DNA from 4 places in the Arthrobacter sp. TJ-170 genome. Region 1 is predicted to be linked to each of the others. Evidence: riboswitches for the same ligand, from Rfam matches in the RefSeq annotation. Region 1 holds a riboswitch; each other region holds the start of a gene.
What was found. Region 1 has a riboswitch for S-adenosylmethionine ahead of AC4D1W_RS00125 (cobalamin-independent methionine synthase II family protein). Riboswitches for the same ligand answer to the same signal wherever they lie in the genome.

Region 1 (4,699 bases):
ACGGATTCACGATTGATCAACCGTCAGCGGTGACACTTTCCGATCCGAACAGTGACAGCCCCCGCCTGCATGTCGGCGTGCAGTTCGACCTTCTCCTGCCCGAGGGCGAACAGCTGCGCATGGATGAACTGGTGGCTCGGATTCCCAACATCGATTGGAAGACAGCAATCACCTCGGGCAAGCAGATCCAGTCCAACGCGGAGGCGGCAATGAGGGCGGTCTGGGCAGAACATGTTCTGGACGGTGCGTCTCCGAGCGCGAATACCCTGGACCCGCTCCCGGGCTCATATCCGGAGGCCGCGTTGATTCGCGTTCCGACCAACCGGTACGAGCGCAGTCCCGAAACGAGAGCCGTCGCGATCGCCCATCACGGGCCGAACTGTCATGCCTGCGGTTTCGATTACGAGGCCAAGTATGGCGCTGAGGGCGCCGGATTCATTCACGTCCACCACACGGTGCCGGCCTCCTTACTTGGGCCCGACTATGAGATCGACCCGATCACCGATCTGGTCCCGTTGTGCCCGAACTGCCACTACATGGCTCACAGTAGACGCCCCACCCCGTATACCGTTGCCGAGCTGCGCGCCATGATCGCGACCGCGGGGCATTTGCCGGGAGTGGTCGTCACCGCGGAGCAACAGCGAGCGCAGGACGCTGCACTAAGGATCGCCCAAGCTCGCTCTGTTACAGAATGAACGATTCCGGACCGGCATCCGCCGCCCCAGACGACATGCAGCGGGACGACACATCACCGACGTGTCGTCCCGCTCAGAGTTCCCTAGGGTGTTTTGTACGGTTAGATCAGCGTCGCTGAACGGCCGAACAACTTGTTTGAGGCGATCTGCGCCCCGCGGCCCAAAGCTTCAAGCTTGGCTGTGGCGATCTGCGGGTGGAGTCGCCCTCCGAGGCCGCAGTCGGTCGAGGCGATGACATTCTCGCGCCCCACCAAGCTCGCGAAGCGTTCGATGCGCTGCGCGACCAGCTCAGGGTGTTCAACCACGTTCGTCGCATGGGAGACGACACCGGGCACTATGAGTTTTCCGTCCGGCAGCGTGGTGTCCTGCCAAAGGGCCCACTCGTGTTCGTGGCGCGCGTTCGCGGCCTCGAAGGAGTACGACCCGGCGTTGATGCTCAGCACAAGGTCCAATATGTGCCGGAACTCTAGATCCGTCGTGTGCGGACCATGCCAGGATCCCCAGCACACGTGCACTCGGACCTGGTCCTCCGGCAGGCCCCGCAGTGCGTAGTTGAGGGCCTCCACCCGGATGCGGGTGAAGCGCTGGTAGTCCTCGACGCTGGGTTCGGGGTTGATCTGATCCCAGTTCTCAGCGAGGGAGGGGTCATCGATCTGGACGATGAGACCGGCGTCGACGATGGCCCGGTATTCCTCGCGCAGCACGTCGGCCCATGCATAGATGAACTCTTCCTCGCTGGCGTAGTAATCGTTGCCGATCCTGCTCGCCGACCCCGGCGAAAGTGCGGTGATGAATCCCGTTCGGACGTTCGCCGCGTCAAGGCCTACCTTGAGGTTCGCTATGTCCGAGGCCAGTGCATCCTGGCCGATGTATGAAATTGGACCGGTAGCGGAGGGGAACGCCGTGGCGTTTTTGCCAAGCTGGATTCCGCTCTCAGGGTCCTGATACGCTGCTGCGAAGCGAGTCCAGTCGCGCCGATCCGCGAACGACGTCAGTTTGATCGCGCCGGGTTCGCTGCGTACGGCATCGGCGAGGATCGGGTTGTAGTCCGTCAGTTCAAGACCGGCGGTACGCTGGAAGCTGTAGGTCCACCAGGCGCCGTAGTCCACGGCATTCGACATGGCCTTGCCGTACTCGCCATCCCCCGGGATGGTAATTCCGAGGTCCTTCTGCCACTGGACGAGGTCCACCACGGCGGAGGTGAGCAGGCCCTCGAATTCCGGGGTTCGCTGCAGGGTGAAGCCATCCTCAGCGAGGGTTCTGGCGGCGTTGGCGGCGATCAGTTCCGGTGTGCGCGGCAGGGAACCGGCGTGGCTGGTGTGAATGCGATCAGTTGTCATGGTGCTGTTCCTTCCATCGGTCCTGCCATTAGCACCGTTCCGGATGGGAGGTCCGGGGGAAGCTGCAGCGTCACGGAGGCAGGTCTCTCAGCTGCTCTGGATGGTGGGGTTTAGGGCTCTAAATCCACCGGTGACGCAGGCACGCCCTCTCCACGGCCACAGGCCTAGCACCAACAGAAGAGGCTCCCACCATCATGGTGGCGCTGTCAGCCCCACCCAAAAACACCCCGTCACGAACCGAAACGAAGCATCCCACGAAGCTTAGAGCGGTGAATGGGATGAGCGCTGCTAAAGCCTGACCAATTCCCACTTTCGAGATCCATAGGGCGCTCTGTGCTCTCCCCCGGGCAAGGACCATACTGGATACAGAGCAAGCATTGTGAAAGTCATCGCCGGGTCCGTCGCTGTTACGCGCCGTTCCCTGTCGGTGAAGCTCCGCAAGACCAGGGACAAGAAGGCCGTTGATGCCGTTATCGGATGAAGAGCGTAGACGCCTACGGGAGCTCGAAGAGGAGCTCGCGGCAGAGGACCCCGATCTGGCCCACAAGTTACAAGACGCGGGACCATCCAAGCGTATCGGCGCGCGCGAAGTTTATGGGCTGCTGACCATCCTGGCCGGCTTCGGACTAATCATCGCTGGAATCAGCATGCAGCTGACCATTCTCGGTGTCCTGGGTTTCCTCGCAGCAGGCGCGGGAGCTTACCTCTTCTTCAGCGGTTGGAGCACGCGCCGCTTCCCCTGATGTCCCGGTTAGGTCTGTCGGCCGGCGACGAGGCCTCGCGGAGTTAGCGGTGTTGCGGCAGTCAACCAGCCTTCTTAGTGGAGCCCCCTGCCGGATTCGAACCGGCGACCCCCTGTTTACAAGCTCTTTGGTGAGCTTCCGCCAACGGGAACGAACGACGACGAACAAGCACGTCCTTCCGCGCAATTCCCCAGGTTTTCGGCACATTCGAGGTCTACGTTCGTAGCCTTTCGTGTCCGTCAGTTCTGCTTCGCACCGCGGGGTTGGAGGGGATATGGAGGGGTTGTCGGGTCTGGCGAGAGCTGCCTAGTTCGCATTCGCCTTCTCTTTTTTCTGCCAAACTCCGCGCTTCGACGCTCCGATGCTGGCGATGAGGAATAGTACAAGCCCCGCTAGGGTGAAGAAAAGGGCGGCGTCACCGAGTGGGTTCCCAAATAATTGCAGAATGAGGGGTGCTCCAAGCATGAGGAAGACCGCGAACGAAAAGGTGTACAACCAAACCTTGTTCCTGGCCCGCTCCACATCATGTGCGTCACTCGATTGTCCCGCCACTCGCGCGACTATCTGCGGCTTCTCCAACGGCCCGTCTGTCACGAAATGAATGTCAACCCATTCCTTGGGGTTCAGCATCTTTGGCTCGATGTGAACTTCATTTTCGCGCGATGAATCTAATGTCCAAGAGATGCCGTCAGCCGAGGTCGCGCTTACGGAAGCAGCCAGAAGTTGCCCTCTATTGAACAGAATGCGGATGGGACCGTCGAAATCTTCGGACCGGATTTCGGCCTTCCCGGCATTGCCTATTCTCAAGACCACGATGTTGGGACTGAAGACGTCTTGTCCGTCGTAAACCACTTTCAGCGGCAACGAACGACCCTTGAAGCTGACCAACGCCGTGGAGCTGATGACTTCCCAGCCCAGTCTCTTTGGTTTCCTGGACAGCCAGAAGAAGATAAATCCCGTGACTAAGCCCGCCAGACCTAAGAGGTTGCCAAGCTGGCTGTCCAGCCATTGATAGAAGGTGTCCACACCCTGATGCTAGAGGAGGACACCGACATTCCCGTTCCCAGCGACGGTCTCTGACGAGTAGCGCAGCAAGGGTTTCTAGAGTAACGTTCCCCTCGTCCGAACATGAACGGATGACGATACTAAACGAGAACATAGTCAATTGGGGTTCACCTGAACGCGGCAGCCTAGACTGCCGGGCCGAGCAGACAAGCAAGCCTACCTAACCCGGTAGCACCGACAATCAACGTCGGAGCTGAGCCGGGATTTTTTATGCCCTGTTGCAGCTCCCTTGAATTCTTGGAGCTAACCATGGCCGCACAACTACCGCGTAATCCGAACCCGCCTGTGTTCACATATCCCACCGGCGCGCAGTACTGCCACATGACGGTGCGTCAGTTGCAGGACGCTACCAGAGCAGGGCTTGTGACCCACGTCAAGCTGGGCCAATACGTCAGGTTCCGTCAGAGCGATCTAGACGAGTTCCTTGCCCGGGCGGAAGTGCGCGCTACTTCCTAGCCCTATCACCGCTGTATTCCGAGTAGTCCTCGCGGTCTTTCGGCTTGGGCTCTTGCCATTGAACCCGGTCCGCGTAACGCGGTGCAGGCGGATGATCCCGATCTTCGATCCGGCTTCTCAAATTCTCTCTTCTCTGATCCTTCATGACTAATTCTCCCCTCGAAACGGACGGTTAGCTATCCCGTTTAGGAAGGTCTTCTCATGTACGAACCATCCCCCGTCGGCACTCCAATGCTGGGAAACCATGTGTGGTTGAAACTCCCCATCACTTTAGAGATGGACTCCGCCTTGTCCGCCCTCAGTCAGGAGACACAAGTGTCGAAGCGCAGTCTCGTTCGCACCGCAGTTGTCTCCCTCCTACGCACCTCGGGCTACCCCGAGATTACAGACCTGCCACCAA
Region 2 (4,699 bases), on a different contig from region 1:
TGACGCCGTAGGCGCCAATAAGGAACAAGTCAACGACATGAGGACAGAAACAAAATCAGCGCTCTGAAACTCTCGTAGAAAGATGGGGTGGCGGCTTACGCCCAGCCGCCGCCCCTATTCCTCAAGCCCGGCAAGTTTGAGGAATAGCGGCGCAATAGTTGGCCGCGGTGATGATCTTGTAATGGCAACTGTGCCGGAGGGTAGAAGCCGCTACTCCCCCTACGCCTCTTTCGCTGCACGGAAGCCGGTCTCGAGGTCCGCAAGGATGTCGTCGATATGCTCGAGCCCCACGGAGAGCCGGACCAGCCCCGGGGCCACGCCGGCCACGACCTGCTGTTCGGGGGAAAGCTGGCTGTGCGTAGTGGATGCCGGGTGGATGACCAGGGAACGGACATCTCCGATGTTCGCAACGTGCGAGTGCAGTTCGAGGGCGTCCACAAACCGCTTACCTGCCTCGGCTCCGCCCGCGAGGTTGAACGAGACAATCGCACCGGTCCCCTTCGGGCCGTACTTGCGTCCACGCTCGTACCAGGGGCTTGACGGAAGCCCGGCGTAGGCGACCGATTCGACGTCGTCCCTTGCCTCCAGCCAGCGGGCAACTTCCCCCGCGTTGGCGACGTGGCGTTCCATCCGCAAGCTCAACGTCTCAAGGCCCTGGGAGATCAGGAAGGCGTTGAAGGGCGACACCGCCGAGCCCAGGTCCCGCAGGAGTTGGACGCGGGCCTTGATGATGTAGGACAGGTTGGCACCCAGGGTGCCGCCTTCTCCGAGGTCGCGGCTGTAGACCAGCCCGTTGTAGGTGGGGTCCGGGGTGTTGAAGCCGGGGAAGCGCTCCGGGTCCTTGCCGAAATCGAACTTGCCGGAATCCACTATGACCCCAGCGATCGCCGTGCCGTGGCCGCCAAGGTATTTGGTCGCTGAGTGGACCACGATGTCCGCGCCCCACTCGAGCGGCCGGATCAGGTACGGCGTCGACAGCGTGTTGTCGACGATCAGCGGCACCCCTGCTTCATGGGCAGTGCGGGAAACACCCTCGATGTCGAGGACGTCCTGCCGGGGATTGGACACAACCTCGGCGAAGAAGAGCTTAGTGTTCGGCTGCACGGCGTCGCGCCATTGGTCGAGATTGTCGGGGTCGGCCACGAAGGTGACGGAGATGCCAAACTTCTTCAGCGTGTGCGCAAACAGGTTGTAGGTCCCGCCGTACAGGCTGGGGCTGGCGACGATGTGATCGCCGGCCTCGGCAACATTCAGGACCGCGAAGGTTTCCGCCGCCTGCCCAGAGCTGAGAAGGAGGGCAGCCAGACCGCCCTCCAGGCTGGCGATCCGCTGCTCCACCGCGTCCTGGGTGGGATTACCGATGCGCGTGTAGATGGGCGCCAGCTCAGCCAGCGCGAAGCGGTTCGCAGCGCTCTCGGCGCTGGGGAACACAAAGGACGTGGTCTGGTAGATGGGCAGTGCCCGGGCACCGGTGGTGGCGTCAGGCTCCTGCCCGGCGTGGATCTGGCGTGTTTCGAAGGACCATCCGTTGGACATTCAAGGCTCCTCTACTTTGGGCCCGGCATGCTCGGAGCACCACGGGCCGCGCTTGCCATCCGACCCTTCGCCGGACAGCCGGGTCCTCACCCGGGGCACCCCGCCGCGGATGGAGGGTTGCCGGCCAGCGAGCCGGGGCTTAATGCTGGCGCTCATGACCTGAGGCAAGTGTAGGCAGGCGAACTGTGTTGGGTACCAAGATGACGAAGATGTACCTGTCGCGCGAAGCCCACGTCAGTCGTCCCAAGATCCTTACATGGCGCCCGGGTTAGCTTTTGCTAAGCACGGGGGATGAATCTGGACGGGGGCGCACAGATGTCGCGACTTGTATCCGCGGTTGTGATCGTCTCCCTGCTGGTCGCCGGATACGGGGCTTCGGCTACGGCTACGGCGTCGGCCGAGCCTCCGAGCGCGACCGGAGCACACGATCACGTTCCGGTGCCGCAAGCTGTCGCCACGGAGGCGGGATCGGAGCCCGAAAAGGCCACCGGAAACCTGACCGTTCAGGCCGTCGCAAATGGGTCGCAGGGGTCCTGGGGCCCGACGATCAGCTTCCCGCTTGTCCCGGCTGCGGCGGCGCTGCTGCCGGGCAACAAGCTGCTGACCTGGTCCGCCTACTCTTCCACCACGTATGGCGGGGCCCGGGGATACACTCAGACGTCCATTCTGGACCTCACCACCGGCGAGGTGAGCCAGACCCAGGTATCCAACACCGGTCACGACATGTTCTGCCCCGGGACGTCAATGCTGCCGGACGGGCAGATCATGGTCAGTGGGGGCAGCAACAGCACGAAGACCTCGCTGTACAACCCTGCGACGAACACCTGGACCGCGGGGCCGGACATGAAGATCGCCCGCGGATACCAGTCCAACCTGACCACGTCCACCGGCGAGGTGTTTACCATCGGCGGGTCATGGTCCGGCGGCGTCGGCAACAAGCACGGCGAGGTGTGGTCCGCCGCCGACGGCTGGCGAACGCTGCCGCTTGTGCCGTCCGACAGCATTCTGACCAACGATCCTGCCGGCGAATACCGGTCCGACAATCATGCCTGGTTGTTTGCCGCCCCCGGTGGCCGGGCGTTCCACGCCGGGCCGAGCCGGCAGATGAACTGGATCTCGAGCACAGGCAATGGCAGCATCAGTTCGGCCGGTCTGCGGTCCGATAGCCCGGACGCAATGAACGGCAACGCCGTGATGTACGACGTCGGAAAGATTCTCACCGTGGGTGGAGCGACCGACTACGTGGGCAGAAATGCCACGGCGCGGGCGGACACCATCGACATCAATAACGGACTCACAGTGGCCCGGACCTCGGACATGGCCGTCAACCGGACGTTCGCGAATGGAGTCGCGCTGCCCGATGGCCAGGTGTTGGTGGTCGGCGGTGAGGCCGGTGCTGCTTCGAGGGCCCCAGAAATCTGGGACCCGGAGACCGGACAGTGGACCACGCTCGCCCCGATGGCCACTCCCCGCGCCTATCACAGCGTTGCCCTGCTGCTCCCGGATGGCCAGGTCTTCGTCGGCGGTGGTGGCCTGTGCGGCAATTGCACGACGAATAACTTGAACGGACAGATTTTCACGCCGCCTTACCTGCTGAACGCAGACGGCAGCCCGCGCACCCGGCCGGAAATCGTGTCCGCCCCGGCCTCCGCCACGCCCGGCAGCACGATTGCGGTGACCACTGGAGCGCCGACCACGGAGTTCTCCCTGATGCGGATGGGTACGGTGACCCACTCCGTGAACACCGATCAGCGGCGGGTTCCGCTGACCGCGACTGCGGTTTCAGGCACCACTGCGTCGCTGACCTTGCCGGCGGATCCCGGCGTGCTGGTGCCGGGCAATTACCTGCTCTTTGCAGTGGACGGCAACGGTGTGCCCAGTGTCGCCTCGATGATCACGATCGGTTCCCAGCAACCGGCTGCCGCTCCATCCCGCCCGAGCATCGGCAGCCCCGCTGATATTGTGGCGGCCGGGCCGGACGGCGTGCTGTGGAATTACCCGGCCACGGGCCAGGGCGGCTTCCAGCCCCGGCAAAAGATTGGCACCGGCTGGTCCGGGCTGGCGAAGGGGCACGTGACCGACTGGAACAACGACGGCGTCTTCGACATCATCGCGCAATGGAAAGGCGGCCGGCTGAGTTTCTACCCCGGAAAACATGAGGGAGGGTTCGCGCCTGCCCAGGCCATCGGTTCAGGGTGGGGCAATTACCACCTGACGATCGGCCGCTGGCGCGCGGCCGACAAGTACCCGGGTGTCCTTGCCTACGACGCTGCAGGAACTCTCTGGTACTACGGCAACAGCGCCGGACAGGCATTGAGTCCACGAATCAAGAGCGGTACCGGCTGGGGTGGCCTCTACCTCGCCATGGTGGACTTCGACCAGGACGGCAGGCAGGACCTCCTCGCCAGGCGCAGCGACGGCAACCTGCTGCTGTACCGCTCCACGGGAACTGGCACCTTCATCACCGAACCCAGGCGCCTGGTCGGCAACGGGTGGAACGCCGTCGACAGCATCACCGCGGTGTCAGCATTCGCCAACGGAAGCCAGGGTGTAATCAGCCGACTGACCGACGGAAGGCTCGCCCACTACCCCTTCAGCAAGGGCGTTTGGGGGACGCGGACCATCGCCGGCTCAGGCTGGGGCGGCTACAACATCTTTCGGTAACCCTCGCCCTGAGCCAACGGTGCGCGCGGGTGTAGGACGCCCCAAGTGACTTGCGTCTTCAATCCGCATTGACATGTGACCTGAGGCACGTCATGCTTATTACCAGCAGATGGAAGTAGTTACCATACAGTGGTAATCAAAAAATCTTCCGCCGCTGCGAAGAAGCAGAAAGGAAACAGATGCACTGCGCAATCATCGGTCTGGGCGAGGCAGGCTCTCGCTACGCGACCGCGCTTGTGTCGGCCGGGCACACAGTGACCGCCTTCGATCCACGAGAAGTCCCAGCGCCCGAAGGGGTCAGCCTGGCAGCGTCTGAAGCTGAGGCCGTCGCCGACGCGGACCTCGTCCTGGCACTCACCTCCGCCGCCGTCGCACGCAAAGTCGCCGAGACATGCGCGCCGCACCTCAAGCCAGGCGCGGTTTATGCCGACATGACCTCGTCAGCCCCAGCTGAGATGGAAAAACTGGCACAGGATCTGGAACAGACCGACGCGCACTT
Region 3 (4,699 bases), on a different contig from region 1:
GTGAAGACGGGGAAGAACGCTCCGATGAGGATCAGCGTTACCTTCGAGTCCTCACCGATCTTCATCCACAGAATGAGCAACGGGACCCAGGCAAGCGACGGAACCGCGCGCAGCGCGCCGATGGTCGGTGCGAGCAGCGCGTCGGCCAGCCGGGACAACCCGAGCAGGGCGCCCAGCGCCAGTCCGAGCGTGGCACCCAGCGCGAAGCCGATGAGCACGCGCTGCGTGGAGATGGCGATGTGGATCCACAGTTCGCCGCGCTCAATCAGTTCGACGGCGGCGGTCAGCACAGCGGAGGGCGGCGGCAGCTGCACGGCGCTGAACACGCCCACGACCGAGTTCAACTGCCAGGCGACGAGGATGAGGGCGGGAACCACCAGCCCCAGCAGGAGACGGACCGGTCGCCGGCTCAGCAGCCCCCCGGAGGTCTCTGTGGGCTCAAGAGGTGAGCCGCCGTCGTCGTCCGCTGTTGTCACGGTATGGCCGGTGGCTTCCAGGCCTTCCTTGCTGGTGGGGTAGACGCTGGCCCCGGTATTACCGGGATTACCCATCTGAGTCATTAGGAACCCTGGATGGCGTCAGGATCGGCGTTGGTGACGAAGGAGTCGTCGAAGAGGGTGTCGAGGGCTTCATCGATCTGCTCCTGCGAGGAGACATCACCGGTTTCCACGAATACCGGGCCGACCTTCTCGAGAACCTTCCGCTGTGCCTCGCCCGGTGCGGGGTCGACGTCCAGGTTGGTGCGTTCGATGATGACGGCGTTGGCGATCTCGACGTCGATGCCGGCAACATCGGCGAGGATCTGTGCCGTCTCCTCCGGGTTTTCCTTCGCCCACTCGCGCGCCTTCTCGTAGGCATTCACCACGGTCTGGGCAAGCTCGGGGCTCTCGGAGAGGAATTCCTCGTTGGCGTTGAGGAAGCCGTAGGTGTTGAAGTCGATGTTGCGGAAGAAGAGCTCGGCGCCCTCCTGCTCAGCCGAAGCCATGATCGGGTCCAGACCCGCCCAGGCGTCAACGGATCCGTTGTTCAGTGCTGCCCAGCCGTCGGCGTGCTGCAGGTTCTGCACGGTGACCTCGGAGGGGTCGATGCCAGCGGACTCGAGCGACTGGATCAGGAAGAAGTAGGGGTCGGTGCCCTTGGTTGCCGCGATCGACTTGCCGCGCAGGTCCTCAAGGGTCTCGATGCCGGTGCCCTCGACGGTGACCATGGCGGACCACTCGGGCTGGGAGTAGATGTCGATCGTCTTGATCGGTGACCCGTTGGAACGGGCGAGGAGAGCAGCGGACCCGGCGGTGGATCCGACGTCGACCGCTCCGGCGCGGAGGGCTTCATTGGCCTTGTTGGAACCGGCGGACTGGACCCAGTTGACGGTCACGCCTTCGTCCTCAAGCTCCGCTTCGAGCCAACCCTGGTCCTTGATGACCAGGCTGAGCGGGTTGTAAGTGGCGAAGTCAATGTTGAGCTCGGTGGCCGTGGAAGCCTCTTCGGTGGACGCGGCGTTCTCACCGGCGAGGCAGCCGGTCAGGGCGAGCGTGCCGGTGGCGGCGAGCGCTACGGACAGGACGGCGCGGCGGGTGAAGGGCGAGCGGGTGCGGTTCATGGTTTCCTTTGCGAGGGGTAGCAGTCGCCGTGCAGACGGGCACGACGACGGAACAAGCTGTGTGTGGTCTAGTGGCCTTTGACGCCGAGGGTGGTGAGCAGGGAGCTGCGCATTCGGCCGAGGTCGGCGGCATTGCGGTCCCGCGGGCGGTCGCCCGGGACGGTGAGCACCTCGGTGACGGAGGCGCCGGGGCGTGACGGATCGGCGGACTTGCCGAGCACGATGATGCGGTCTGCGAGCTGGAGGGCCTCGTCGACGTCGTGCGTCACCAGCAGCACCGTAGTGGGCTGGGCTGCGTGGATATCCAGAAGGAGGTCCTGCATCTTCAGCCGGGTGAGGGCGTCGAGGGCGCCGAACGGCTCATCGAGGAGCAATACGCCCGGGTTCCGGGCTAGTGCCCGGGCCAGGGATGCCCGCTGGGCCATGCCGCCGGACACTTCACGGGGCCGGTGCCCGGCGAAGTCCGCGAGCTCCACGAGTCCCAGCAGTTCGGTGACCTTCGCCTTGCCGGCGGCCGCGCCGGTTCCCCTGGGCAGGCCGATTGCGACGTTGGCCCGGAGCGACAGCCAGGGGAGGAGACGCGGTTCCTGGAAGGCGACGGCGCAGCGGTCATCGATGCCGTTGACCGCGGTTCCGTCGATGAGGACGGCACCGGATGTTGGTGCGTCGAGGCCCGCTGCGGCCCGCAGGAGCGTGGACTTCCCGCAGCCGCTGGCACCGACGATGGCGAGTACCTCACCGGCGCGGACATCGAGGGTGATGTCGCGGAGGACTACATGCTCGCTGGTTCCGCCGCCGAAGGACCGCGTGAGGGAGGAAAAGGTCAGGGGAAGGGCCAGCTTGTGTGTGGCGTTGTTAGTGGCCTGTGCCTGCTGCTGCGCGCTGAGAACGGTGCTCATGTATAACTCCATCGCTCCTGGCAGTAGCACCCGTTCTCCTGCATGCAGGTAAGGGTTGCTGCGGCGTCAACGATCCAGGTCTCTCGGCCGCTCGGGATGGTGGACTTCCACTAAACGACTTTCTGACGTGCCTTTGCAATATATGTCGTAACAAAGCAGGCCCACGCTGCGGTCAGGCGAGCAGCCAGTCCACCGCGCGCTCCAGCAACTCCCGGCGCTCCGGTGACGCGTACGACACCGCGTCGTGGCCGAGAGCGTCGTAGAAGCTTCGCGCTGTAGTGGTTCCCGCTCCCCGTTTCGCAGTGCGTTCAAGCGGTCGCTCCAGCGACCAAATCAATGGGTGGAGGTGCCCCTCGTGTTCGTGGCGGGCATGGACGACGACCTCCGGTGACGTGCGCAGCCAGCTGTAGCGTTCGTCGTCCACCGTGAAGTCAGGGACGCCCACCGGAAAGGAGCCCTCCAGCACAATGTGTGCCCGGCCGTACTCCGGATGCATGGACACGCCCCGCACCCACCGACCGCCGAGTGCCTTCTCCCACGATTCCGAATCCAAAAAGCTGGTGGAGCTGGAGTGCAGGGCCAGCAACGGCCGCCCGCCGGCAATCCAGGCGTCCAACCCCGCGGAGGCGGCCTCTGATCCGGGGGACGTGCCGTCGTCGTCGCGGGGGAGACCGACGTTCACCACCAGCAGGTCCGGCCAGGAGGCGGAGTCCTGGAGGCCTTCGAGAGCGCAGTCGACGTCGTCCGCGGTTTCCACGGTGAGACCGTGGTCTTGAAGTAGGCCTGCAACCGCAGCGGATGTCTCGGCGAAGGGGTGCCAGGGGTCCGCGTACCGTCCGGTGCCGCTCAGGAGCAGTGCTGTTGTCATGGGGAGCTCATCTCTGTAGGTGACGGGTGAGGCGTTCCAAGCGAGGAGTCCCTCACGATTAGGTCCGGATTCAGCTCCAGGCGGTGGACGGGCCGTCGCCGGCCCTCGGCGATCCGGGCGGCGAGCATCTGCACCGCCACCCGGCCGACGTAGTGCTTCGGTGGCCGCACCGCGGAGATGGCGGGCTCGGCAAGGTAGGCGACCTCGTCGTCGTACGCTACGACCGCCAGGTCATCCTTAGGATTTATCGAAGTGCTCGGCCCGCGGACTGCCCTGCTTTCCAGCCGTCTCGTCGAGTGCTGCGTCCGTGGAGAGGCGGAAAACGTGATTGCTTCATGCCGACTCTGAGTATGTACTGGTCCCGAACGTGATGCAAGGCACACCGATCGAGTATCAGCCACAGGAAAGGACCGCTCCATGAATAAGCCGGAGGCAGTAGCTGCGATGGGTTATGGAACCTTCGCCGAACGGATCGTCGCCGCAGGGCCGGAGCGGTTGGGATGGGTGGCGCCGGGTGAAGGGCTCATGAGCGCATGAACAAGCTGACACTTCCGACCCTGGACCGGGAACTCTCGCCCTATACGGGATGGACGCGCGAGCACCACGCGGCCCAGGCCTACTCGATGCTGCTCGGCGTCCGCAAGTGGGCCAGTCCCAGCCATGCCCGCATCACACCGCCCGGACGCGAAGGCGGCTACGGCCGGGCCATCGACGGCCTCGAAGGCTTCGCGCGCACCTTCCTCACCGCGGGCTTCCGGCTCACAGGCGAGCGCGGCGACGATCCGCTAGGACTTGCCGAGTGGTATGCCGAGGGCAAAGGTCGAGGCTGCGGCCCTGGCCATCGTGCTCGACATGACGCGCCCCTGGCTGTGGGACGGACTGGACGCCACCGTCCAGGAACAGCTCGTCGACTGGTTCTCCCTGACCACCGACGCGGAGTACCCGCCCATCAACTGGGTCTGGTTCCGCATCGTCGTCCAGCAGTTCCTGAAGTCCGTTGGTGCGGACTACAGCCAGGACAACATCGACGAGGACCTCGCGCTCCATGACACTTTCGTGCGTGACGCCGGCTGGTACAGCGACGGCAGCCAGCGCGCCTATGACCACTACGCAGGCTGGGCACTCCATCTATACCCGGCGCTGTGGCACCGGATGGCCGGCCACGACGACGACGGTCCCGGCCCCACCCGCCGCGACCGCGATACCGCGCACCTCGACCGGTTCCTGCTTGACGCCGTCCGCCTAGTCGGCGCGGATGGTTCCCCGCTCATCCAGGGCCGGAGCCTGATTTACCGCTTCTCTGCCGCGGGGCCGTTCTGGGGTGGAGCGCTC
Region 4 (4,699 bases), on a different contig from region 1:
CCGTCGTTGCCGGCGACCTCGTTGCACTGGTGGGTGATGTGAGCGGCGAGCCGGACACCCTTGCCCGGCTGGTCCGGATCCAGGATCGACACACCCTCCTGCGACGCAGCGCCGATGACACAGATCCCGTGGAGCGGGCGGTGGTCGCCAACGCCGACCAGCTGGTAATCGTCGTGGCTGCCGCCAACCCCGAACCGCGCACCGGATTCATCGACCGCGCGCTGGTCGCCGCGTACGACGCCGGTATCCAGCCGCTGCTGTGCGTCACCAAGGCGGACCTCAAGGATCCGGCGGACCTGCTGGCCAATTACGAACACCTCGACCTGCTCATCATCACGAGCCAGACCGCCTCCACCCCCGACGGCGTCGAAACGACCTCCGCCAGCGGCACTTCCGCGCTGCTGGCCCCGGGTGCCGTAAGCCGGCTGAAGGGTCTCCTGGAGGGGAAGGTGAGCGTGCTCCTAGGCCACTCCGGGGTCGGCAAGTCCACCCTGGTGAATGCGCTCACGGGAGCCAACCGTGCCACCGGCGGCGTCAACGCGGTGACCGGCCGCGGTCGCCATACCTCTTCGTCGGCCTACGCGCTCAAGGCCGCCGACTCCGCGCCCGGCACGTGGATCATCGACACGCCGGGGATTCGTTCCTTCGGCCTCGCCCATGTCGACGCCGACCGCATCCTGGCCGCCTTCCCGGATCTCGCGCCCGGGACCGAGCAGTGCGAACGGGGGTGCAGACACGACGACACCGCAGTCAACTGCGGGTTGGACGGCTGGGTCGATTCCGGGGACGCCGGAGAGTCGGGACCCGTGCGCCTAGCTTCCCTGCGAAGGCTGCTCGGTGCTGGGATCGAGCCCGCCCAAGGCTCGAAAGAATTAGGGCTCCAATAGCCGGTGCGCGCACAGCGGCTCATTGCCTGCTAGACTGAACGTAGTTGTTGTGTTGCGCATGAATATTTAGCCTTGATTTCTCTACGGAGTTCGAAAGCTTTTTTTGCAGGCGATGGAACACCGCGACGGGAACCCCGAAGTACGGGGGGATCCTACACTCAAGGAATGATTTAAATGGCAACAGGTACAGTCAAGTGGTTTAACGCTGAAAAGGGCTTTGGATTCATCGCTCCTGACGACGGCGGCGCTGACGTCTTCGCTCACTTCTCCGCAATCAACTCCGGCGGCTTCCGCTCGCTCGAGGAGAACCAGAAGGTCAGCTTCGAGACCACCCAGGGACCCAAGGGCCCCCAGGCTGAGAACATCTCCGTTCTCTAACTCTTAGTTTTCAAAGGAAGGGACATCGGCTATCGGCCGATGTCCCTTCCTTGCGTTAAGACCGCAGTCAGCGGGCATCGCCCACGTGCAAGGGCACTCAACGCCCCGGGCATCAGGCCTCCCGCATCTGCGCGTCCCGAGGATATAGGTTGAACAGTATGAACCTCCAGAGCTACAACGATGACCTTCGCCTTGCCCATGTGATGGCCGATTCCGTCGATGACCAGACCATGTCCAGGTTCAAGGCGTTGGATCTGGCGGTTGAGACCAAGCCGGACTACACCCCGGTTACCGATGCAGACAAGTCAGCGGAAGAGGCAATCCGCGGACAACTCTCACGCGCCCGCCCGCGGGATGCCGTGCTCGGCGAGGAATTCGGGAGCAGCGGCGCGGGCTCGCGGCGGTGGATCATCGACCCGATCGACGGCACCAAGAACTTTGTCCGTGGAGTGCCGGTGTGGGCCACACTCATCGCTCTGGTGGATGAGGGCCGCCCCGTCGTCGGCGTCGTCAGCGCTCCCGCCCTCGGGAAACGGTGGTGGGCAGCAACCGGGACGGGAGCTTTCACCGGCAAGTCGCTGGCCGCCGCAACACGCCTCCGGGTCTCAAGCGTGTCTCGTCTGGAAGATGCTTCACTCTCCTACTCGAGCCTGTCGGGATGGAAGGAACGCGGCAACCTCGATGAATTCGTATCTCTCACCGAATCGGTCTGGCGTACACGGGCCTATGGTGACTTCTGGTCATACTGCCTCGTCGCTGAGGGCGCTGTGGACATCGCGTGTGAGCCTGAACTCAACCTGTACGACATGGCCGCCCTGGTACCGATTGTTACGGAAGCCGGTGGCCGGTTCACATCATTGGAAGGCGCGGACGGGCCCTTCGGCGGCAACGCGCTCGCAACCAACAGCACCCTGCATAACGATGTCCTGAAGATGCTCAACCCTTCGCTGGACGATCTGCTCCAGGAGAATACGGGTGCCTGACGTAGCCGCGTAACAAAGCGAGCGGAGGGTCCGGACTGTCTTATTCTGGACTCATTGGTCACGAGTGCCAGCGATAAACCCCGGTTTGCTGGCCGGCAACCCTCCTTCCGCGGTGGGGTGCCCCGGGTGACGACCAGGCCGTTCCAGAAAAGTGGTTCGGCAAGCGCGGGGCCTCCCTTGGCAGGTCCCTTGAGACCACTATGGGGTTAACTTCCGTGAGCAATGCACTTCTAGAGAGCACCAGCGAACTATCCGCGGCACCGCTTGCATCCGTGTTGGGCGCTGAACTGCAGGCGCCGCTGGTTGACGGCACCGCTGTCCGCTACGTCAATCTGGACTACGCCGCTTCGACGCCGGCACTGCAGCAGGTCAATGACTACCTGCAGAGCGTTCTGCCCTACTACGCCAGCGTTCACCGGGGCGCCGGATACGCATCCCAAATTTCAACGTCGCTGTACGAGAATGCACGGAAGACCGTCCGGACCTTCGTCGGCGGTCGTGAAGACGACGCGGTCATCTTCACCCGAAACACCACGGACTCCCTGAATCTCCTGGCAGGTTGCGTACCTGGAGACGGCGAGGTCCTTTACCTCGACCTGGAACACCATGCCAATCTCCTGCCCTGGCTGGGCCGCCCCCATCGCGGACTCGTCGCCGCCGACACGATAGAGGCGACGTTTACCGCTGTGGAGGAGGTGCTGGCTTCCGGGGGAATCAACCTGCTTGCCGTAACCGGTGCCTCAAACGTGACCGGTGAGGTTCTGCCCATCAACCGGCTCGCCGCCCTCGCCCATGCTCATGGCGCACGCATCGTCGTCGACGCAGCCCAACTGGCACCGCACCGACGGATGGATATCGGGCATGACGGCATCGATTACGTCGCTTTCTCCGGACACAAGCTGTATGCACCGTTCGGCTCCGGAGTTTTGGTCGGCAGGCCTGACTGGCTTGACGTCGGAACACCCCACCTTGCCGGCGGCGGCGCCGTGAAGGCGGTGAAGGTCGATTCAGTTTCCTGGACAACCGGCCCTGCACGGCATGAAGGCGGGTCGCCGAACGTCCTGGGCGCAGCAGCGCTTGCCCACGCGACGGAGGTTATCGCAGCCCTGGACGCGGAAGACTGGCTCCGCCATGAATCAGATTTGCGAAACGCCCTGGTGGACGGGCTCTCCGCCCTTACCGGCGTCACCGTACACCGCATCTTCTCCGACAGCACCGACGCAATCGGTGTAGTGAACTTCTCCGTCCACGGTTACGACGCCGGCCTCGTCGCCGCCTACCTTTCCGCGGAGCATGGCGTGGGGTTGCGGGACGGGAAGTTCTGCGCCCACCCGCTGCTGAAGCGCCTGGGCCTGCCATCGGGATCGCTGCGCGCAAGCTTCGGGCTTGGATCGCGGCAGGACGATGTCGACAGGCTGCTCACCGGCCTCGCCTCACTCATCCGGGATGGGCTGGGAACCGACTATGTTGTCGACGCAGGGCGTTGGGTACCGGCTGTCGAGACCCGTTCCTTCCCGGATTGGGCTCCGCACACTCCGGGAACTGCGGGCGCAGCACCCTGCACAGCTGACTGATGGCGCGCTGACACTCCCGTTTCCCGAGCAGTCGAGACCGGGTGATTTAATTGACGGGTTCTGATCAAGTATCGACAGGAGCTATCGTCATGGGCGTTGGGGGTCCGCGCCTCGCTGAGCACCGCCGTCGTGAGTTGGCTCGGGGCTATCTGCAGGACAGTGAGCGCTATGAGCGCGTCCGTCCGGGGTATCCCCCGGAATGTGTGGACTGGCTCGTCCCGCGGGATGCACGGAGCGCTGCCGATATCGGGGCGGGAACAGGAAAGTTCACTAGGGAGCTCATCCACCGTTGCCCTGAGGTGACGGCGATCGATCCGTCGGAGGACATGCTCTCCGTCCTAGGACAGCAGCTCCCGGCGGTGGAGAAAGTTCAGGGCACGGCCGAGGCATCCGGTCTCGGCACTGCGAGCGTTGATGTTGTTTCAATCGCCCAGGCCTGGCACTGGTGCGACGCGGCGTCGGCGAGCGCGGAAGCGGCGCGCATCCTGGTACCGGGAGGAGTCCTCGGCCTTGTCTGGAATCAGCTGGATGTCAGCGTGCCGTGGGTGCACCGGCTCTCCCGCATCATGCATGCCGGAGACGTGTTCCGGCCGAACTACCGTCCCGCGTTGGGACCACTCTTCTCGGAACCGGAATCGATGGTAGTCGCCTGGACCCAGGCCCTCCCGGCTCCGGACATCGTTGAACTCGCCCGGTCCCGCAGTTACTATCAGAACGCTTCGCTGGGCACGCGTGCGAAAGTGGAGGCGAACCTGTCCTGGTACCTCCACGACCACCTCGGGCACAATCCCGAAGCCGTGCTCAACCTGCCGTATCTGACCTACTGCTGGCGGGCCGTCCGCCTCGACAGCACCGGCTCCGCCGGCATGTGATCCCT

Region 2: another riboswitch for S-adenosylmethionine. It lies ahead of AC4D1W_RS15285 (bifunctional o-acetylhomoserine/o-acetylserine sulfhydrylase); the one in region 1 lies ahead of AC4D1W_RS00125 (cobalamin-independent methionine synthase II family protein).
Region 3: another riboswitch for S-adenosylmethionine. It lies ahead of AC4D1W_RS07950 (ABC transporter ATP-binding protein); the one in region 1 lies ahead of AC4D1W_RS00125 (cobalamin-independent methionine synthase II family protein).
Region 4: another riboswitch for S-adenosylmethionine. It lies ahead of AC4D1W_RS05045 (aminotransferase class V-fold PLP-dependent enzyme); the one in region 1 lies ahead of AC4D1W_RS00125 (cobalamin-independent methionine synthase II family protein).

Annotation. Positions count from the first base shown of each region.
Region 1 covers NZ_JBZCNL010000001.1:19,477-24,175, reverse strand. Annotated here, with positions in the region: gene AC4D1W_RS00130 (HNH endonuclease) at 1-695, shown strand, start outside; gene AC4D1W_RS00125 (cobalamin-independent methionine synthase II family protein) at 797-2,035, opposite strand; SAM riboswitch class I at 2,046-2,142, opposite strand; gene AC4D1W_RS00120 (DUF3040 domain-containing protein) at 2,500-2,778, shown strand; gene AC4D1W_RS00115 (hypothetical protein) at 3,085-3,804, opposite strand.
Region 2 covers NZ_JBZCNL010000009.1:56,606-61,304, reverse strand. Annotated here, with positions in the region: gene AC4D1W_RS15290 (GMC family oxidoreductase) at 1-67, shown strand, start outside; gene AC4D1W_RS15285 (bifunctional o-acetylhomoserine/o-acetylserine sulfhydrylase) at 220-1,536, opposite strand; SAM riboswitch class IV at 1,580-1,696, opposite strand; gene AC4D1W_RS15280 (galactose oxidase-like domain-containing protein) at 1,852-4,200, shown strand; gene AC4D1W_RS15275 (NAD(P)-dependent oxidoreductase) at 4,380-4,699, shown strand, end outside.
Region 3 covers NZ_JBZCNL010000003.1:206,156-210,854, forward strand. Annotated here, with positions in the region: gene AC4D1W_RS07940 (ABC transporter permease) at 1-560, opposite strand, end outside; gene AC4D1W_RS07945 (aliphatic sulfonate ABC transporter substrate-binding protein) at 560-1,600, opposite strand; gene AC4D1W_RS07950 (ABC transporter ATP-binding protein) at 1,669-2,499, opposite strand; SAM riboswitch class I at 2,505-2,602, opposite strand; gene AC4D1W_RS07955 (ThuA domain-containing protein) at 2,672-3,367, opposite strand; gene AC4D1W_RS07960 (substrate-binding domain-containing protein) at 3,364-3,786, opposite strand; partial or broken gene AC4D1W_RS07965 (DUF2264 domain-containing protein) at 3,991-4,699, shown strand, end outside.
Region 4 covers NZ_JBZCNL010000002.1:227,638-232,336, forward strand. Annotated here, with positions in the region: gene rsgA (ribosome small subunit-dependent GTPase A) at 1-887, shown strand, start outside; gene AC4D1W_RS05035 (cold-shock protein) at 1,062-1,265, shown strand; gene hisN (histidinol-phosphatase) at 1,424-2,248, shown strand; SAM riboswitch class IV at 2,305-2,420, shown strand; gene AC4D1W_RS05045 (aminotransferase class V-fold PLP-dependent enzyme) at 2,449-3,822, shown strand; gene AC4D1W_RS05050 (class I SAM-dependent methyltransferase) at 3,912-4,694, shown strand; gene AC4D1W_RS05055 (hypothetical protein) at 4,698-4,699, opposite strand, start outside.